Regions from separate parts of the Aminipila sp. genome, predicted to be linked through region 1. Evidence: riboswitches for the same ligand, from Rfam matches in the RefSeq annotation. Region 1 holds a riboswitch; the other holds the start of a gene.
What was found. Region 1 has a riboswitch for cyclic di-AMP ahead of RTW14_RS16230 (hypothetical protein). Riboswitches for the same ligand answer to the same signal wherever they lie in the genome.
Positions count from the first base shown of each region.

Region 2: another riboswitch for cyclic di-AMP. It lies ahead of RTW14_RS12955 (GNAT family N-acetyltransferase); the one in region 1 lies ahead of RTW14_RS16230 (hypothetical protein).

Region 1 is NZ_DAMBYD010000013.1:49,636-52,847, reverse strand. It holds gene RTW14_RS16240 (ABC transporter permease) at 1-1,008, shown strand, start outside; gene RTW14_RS16235 (hypothetical protein) at 1,151-1,597, shown strand; cyclic di-AMP (ydaO/yuaA leader) riboswitch at 1,729-1,860, shown strand; gene RTW14_RS16230 (hypothetical protein) at 1,975-3,212, shown strand, end outside.
Region 2 is NZ_DAMBYD010000009.1:40,815-44,026, reverse strand. It holds gene RTW14_RS12965 (DUF4367 domain-containing protein) at 1-331, shown strand, start outside; gene RTW14_RS12960 (hypothetical protein) at 396-989, shown strand; cyclic di-AMP (ydaO/yuaA leader) riboswitch at 1,059-1,190, shown strand; gene RTW14_RS12955 (GNAT family N-acetyltransferase) at 1,333-1,881, shown strand; gene eam (glutamate 2,3-aminomutase) at 2,167-3,212, shown strand, end outside.

The DNA.
Region 1 (3,212 bases):
GCAGAGGATTTACTTTCATTAAATGATCTCAAAAATTTTCAGGATAAATTTAAGGATAAAATAAAAACCTTAAGTTTTACTCAGGATGGCGGCTCAGGGGAAGTGAGAGTAGGAAAAAAACCGGAAAACGTTTATATTCAGGGGACAAATTCTGGATATAGTGTACAAAAAAAGGTTAAAGTCATAAATGGAAGATACCTGGAGGATAAGGATGTAGAAAGAGCCAGAAAAGTTGCTGTTATTCCAAGAGAACTGGCAGATAATATAGAAAAGCAAGGAGATGAACCCTTGGGAAGTGAAATCAAAGTTTTTGTACAAGATAAATTGACCACTTTTTTAGTAATAGGGATCTATGACAATGGCTCTAAAAATAAAGGGGTCATGGCCGGCGGCTTTGAAGAATTGGCTACTATTTATGTTCCAGCAACCACAGCAGGGGAACTTAAGAATGAAACCAATTTCAGAGGATTTGAGGTTTCTCCTGCTTACGGAGTTAGTGGAGAAAGTTTGTTGAAAGATATTAACAGTTACTTTGGTGATATATACAGCAAAAATAAGAAATGGGAATGCGTAGGCTATAATATGCAGCAGGATATGAATTCTTATACCGACATGCTGAATAAAGTAAAAATGTCAATTGCTGTTATAGCGGGTATATCGCTGCTTGTAGGGGGTATTGGAGTAATGAATATCATGTTGGTATCGGTTACAGAACGTACAAGAGAAATTGGTATTCGGAAGGCTTTGGGTGCAAAAGGAAAGTTTATACGGCTTCAGTTTATAGTGGAGGCCATTATTATCTGCGGAATAGGAGGAATGATAGGCGTAGCATTAGGACTGGGTATAAGTGGCATTGTTGTTAGTGTTATGGGAAATGCACTACAAATTTCTCTGCCTGTCATATTTATTAGCGTAGCATTTTCCATGTCAATAGGAGTGTTTTTTGGATACTATCCAGCTAATAAAGCAGCAAAATTGGATCCTATAGAGGCTTTAAGATATGAATAAGTTAATGAATAAAGCAGTTCTGACAGTTTAAATATTTATAAATTTATCATATTTTCAACACAAAGATGAGTTAAAATGTTAAAATATAGTTTATATGAAATTTTTATTAAACCATTTATGGTGGAAACGGAGACTAATTATTATGAAACTTAAAGACAAAGGAACTCATGAAGGACCAAAGCGATTTTCTATTTCAATTCTTTTATATGTTGTTGCTGCAATTGTAGCACTTCTTGGAATTGCGTTACTAGCAGATGATATTTATATATTTAAATCTACGGTTGCCCAATATGTAATGCAGGGATATTCTGCAGATGATGTTATGAAAAGTCTGATACCTGCACAGTTACTTCCAGGAGTATTTGAAGCCATCGCTTTATATGGCGGCATGACATTTGCGTTAATAGGCATTGGTATAGCCAATAGAAAAATCTCAAAAAACTTAATCACTTTAGATACAGTTACCAATGAAGAGAGTGTAGAAGAAAAGACTCTACCTGAAAATGTTGATGAGTCAGAAAATACGGAAATCGTTAACGAAGAGGCTCAAAATATAGAAGATGAAGAGAAAACAAAGACTGAATTATAGAATGATAGTTTAGTTAATTACAAGATAAAATGAGAGACATTGTAATTTGTTGTCTTTTATGATATAATAAATTAATAGAAGGAATGATTGAAAAATAAAAAATGTTTAATTTTATCATTTCATTCCTACAATTAAATAAATCGCTGAATCCAGAAATGGAATGGGAGAACCAATTTTGGGGTGAATCACAATGTTATTTGTGTAGGGTGTACTTATCGTCCGAATCCGTCAGCTAATCTCGTAAGCGTTAAAAGAGAATACAAACAATATAATATATTACCTTTTATCGAATAACGCTACAGATATTTTCTGTGGCGTTTTTATTTATAGAAAATAGGATTTAAGTATTTCCTACAATAAAAGAAGGAGGGCGTAGTTTGTATAAAGATAAAAAAATAAAAGTTGGGGTAGGTTTCGCCACTGGAAGAAAAAACTTCCACAAGGTATTGAGGAGTTATATAAATAATTGGAGGGAATCTGGCTTGGTCGATAATAATAATATCAGTTTACACATTATTGTTGCGTATGACCTGACTTATAATAAAACACAAAAAAAAGATTACATTAATCTGCATCCAGATCTAGCTGAGAATATTGACGGTTCTATATATATTGGCTGTAGTGATATAGAAGAAGAAATTGAATTTTTAAATGAACAAAATATTATTAATGAGGAAGAAGCACGTAAAATTTTCGGAAAAGGATATGCATCACAACGTAATGCGGTGCTATACAGCGCTATAAAAAACGAAATGGATTATTTGATTTTTTTAGATGATGATGAATATCCGGTAGCAGTGACAAACTCTCAAAACTATGCAGTCTGGGGAGGACAACATGTTCTTTCAACGCATATAAAGCATCTTGAGCAGGCAGATTTAACTCATGGGTATCATTGTGGATATATCTCTCCAATTCCCTTTATCGAATATAACGATACAATGACAGAGATGGATTTTAGATCTTTTATAGAGGCTATCAGTAATGATATTCTAAACTGGGACAATGTTAAGTTAGTGATGGAGAACGGTGGCGTTACGTATGCAGATACCAAAATACTAACTAGCGATATTACTGAAGATGTGGAAGAAATTAACCATGCTAAGTTTATTTCAGGTGCAAATTTAGGAATTAATCTTACAAATCCACAGCGGGTTTTTCCCTTCTATAATCCCATGGGAGCCAGGGGAGAGGATACTTTTCTGAGTACTTGCTTAAGTCAAAGAAAAGTTTTACAAGTACCTTGTTATACCTTTCATGACGGCTTTTCTACTTATAATCACCTGTTAGAAGGGGTGTTACCAATAAAATTGAAGTTTATTAAATCAGATAATGAAAAAGTCATCAAACGTTTTTATAAAGCTTGTATTGGATGGATTCGATATAAACCGTTATTATTATATATAACACAAGAGGAGAGCTACAGTGAAAAAATAAGTGAGATGAGAGAAAGACTTAAGCAGGTATTACCTACGATTTGTACTTATTTCGGAACAACTGAATTCATGAATATACTGGCAAATTTAGAAAAATATAATAAAAATGTAGAAAGAGATTACCAAGACTTTGTTGAGGTACAAAAAATTTGGACAAAGTTGATGGATTATTTCGTAAA
Region 2 (3,212 bases), on a different contig from region 1:
GGCACTGCCAGAAGACTTTAACTTAGTAGATGTTAATGGATATGGTGATATAAAAAGTATGACTTTCACTATTAATGAAAAAGAGGAGTTATATGCAACGTTTCAATATTATTTAATTGGAAAAGCCAATACAGCTATCAATAGTGAAAATTGTGAGGTAGGAAAAACTAAGGTTAATGGAAAAGAAGCAATATATTCTTTAAAAAAAGATGAGTGTGTTATTTTAATGTGGACTGATAGTGGATATGAATTTTGTATAACGATAAATAGGGGAACTGTAAAAGAAGCAGTAAATATAGCAGAAAGCGTAGCTTATGTAAAATTAAACTAATTAGTGGAACCACTAGAGTATCTTATTTAAAGTGAAAAATAAAGAGTAAATAAGGAGAAGAAAAATGCGCAGATTATTGATTTTAATGAGTTTAATTGCAATATTTTTTTCATTAAATGCCTGTGGTAATCAAGTAAATAGTTCAGAGAATATGAGTGATAAACAATTTATGCCTTACGAGAAACTCACATTAAGCAATAAGGCAGATGATATACAAAATGGGGAGTGGATTGAAAAATTAAGGATGCAGCTTATTGAAAAACAAGAAGTTAGTGAAATGACTGCGGACAGATTAATGAAAAATGGAAAATTTGAAGCTTATAGATTAGAACTTGCAGGTAGCCAGGAATATGATGGTAAAACATATCCATATAAAATAAGTGCAGACATGGTGTTATGGCAGAGTGATGAATATTATGCCATTTGTGAAATTAATAATAAAAAAATACAAAGTTGCGACGAAAATATAGAATTAATTACAGAAGAACCCTTAAAAATGTGGACAGATGATTTAGATGTCTTAAAAATAGTGACAACAAAGGAAGTAATACAATTTGATATAGGTGGAAGAGTTTCTTTTAAAGAAAAAGGAAATAAAGAAGTAGGTCCATTTACTATAGTTTATAGCGTAAATTTTTCTTGTCCAAGGGAAATGTGAATATAAGAGAAAGTAATTGAAATTTGACTTATAACATCTAAAATGTTATAATAAATAAGAATAAAATAATAAAATGTGTTGCTGAGTCAAGAAATTGAACGGGAGAACCAAATTTATGGGGTGAATCACAGATGTATTGTGTAGGGTGTCTTTTCTGCCCGAATCCGTCAGCTAATCTCGTAAGCATTAGAAAAGGGAGTATAATATAATAATATACATTTTTTTTGTGTGCAAAAAATTAGCTACGGTTTAAAAACCGTAGCTTTCTGTGTTTTTGGCTTCAGTTCCAACAAAGAAAGGAGGAAAATAATTCGTTTGTTGTAACAATTGAAGGGGGTTTTATATGATTAATAAAATGTTAGAGGAAATTAATCGTTTACCGCGTAAATTTATTAAAGATTTAGATATAAATCTTAGTAATATTAAAGTATATCTAGTTCAAGATTTTGATTTATTACTTTTACAAAATATGGTAAGTTTTGGATTGAATATCTTTGGAGAATTAGGTATGGATGAATGGGGACTAGTTCCACAAATTCGGCATGGAAGTGTTTATATATTAAAAGAAGAAGAGAAAACAGACATTAAAGGGCTGGCAATTCTTATGAGAGATTGGGAAAATCCTGAAAAAGCATATCTATTTGATTTTGCTATTGAAAAAGAAATACAGGGCCATGGTTTTGGGCGTCAATTCCTTAAAATTATTGCAGAGAATCTGCAAGAACAAAATTTCGAGAAAATAGACCTTACTGTTGATGTTGACAATCAACCTGCAATAAATTTATATAAGCATATTGGATTTAGACCTATTGAATATAGTCGTAATGAGTATGGAAAAGGTCATAATCGATATATTATGGAATGGGATATTGCAGGATCAGATCAAATATAAGATTCTTAAATACAATTCATTAAAAAATAACTTAAATTCTTAAATTTCAAATTCTAAATATATTATTTTACTTTATTTCAAAAAAAATATATGATTAGCATTTAATATGAGCAAACAACAGATAATATGATTTAGGCTGTTATTTATTTGTATTAATTTAATATTTGTTTCCGTGTAGGAACAGAAAAATTTCAATAGAATATATGTTTGTATATAGGGGATATAAGTATATCTAAAGAAATAAAGAGATGAAATATAAGACGTACAAAAAGTGAGGAGGAGTACATGGAAAAAAACAAAAAAAGGCAAATATCTATTCAAAGAGCAAATGAACTAAAGGGTAAAATAGAAGATTTTTTGGAAGCAAAAAAGACAATTACAAAAGGAATGGACATGGAAAATGAACTAGTTAAAAGAAAAAATAAAATATTAAGTTTGTTAAAAGCCTCAGAAGAGGATTGGAATGATTATCATTGGCAATTAGATAATAAGATTACGGATGCTGAAACTTTAAGTAAAATTATTAATCTAAGTGAAAAAGAAAAGAAAAATATTGAAGAAGTTGAAAAAAAATTTAGGTGGGCAATTTCTCCTTATTACTTGAGTTTAGTACATCCGGATGACAAGTATGATCCAATAAGATTATTATCAATTCCTGCATATAAAGAATTAGAGGATTCATGTACAGATCTTGATCCTATGGGAGAAGAATTTACAAACCCAGCAGGATGTATAACCAGAAGATATCCCGACCGATTAATTATAAATGTAACTAATGAATGTGCCATGTATTGTAGACATTGCCAGAGAAGAAGAAATATTGGAGAAGAAGATGTTCACAATACTCGTGCCGCCATTCAAGAGTCAATAAACTATATTAAGGAAAATGAGGAAATAAGGGATGTTTTAATTACCGGTGGAGATGCTTTATGTCTTTCAGATGAAGAATTAGAGTGGATTATAAAACAATTAAAAGATATTTCTCACGTTGATTATATTCGTTTGGGAACCAGAACCCCAGTAACCATGCCTCAAAGAATTACTGATAAATTATGTTCTATGCTTAAAAAGTATCATCCCATTTATGTAAATACTCATTTTAATCATCCAATAGAAATTACTTATGAATCTAAAGCTGCCTGCGAAAGATTAGCTAATGCTGGTATACCTATTGGAAATCAAGCAGTATTGTTAAATGGTATTAATAATAGTAAATTTGTTATGAAGGTGCTAAATCAGGAATTGTTAAAATGCAGAGTAAGGCCATATTATATATTTCATGCTAAACATGTACAGGGAACCACTCATTTTAATACTTCAATTGAAGATGG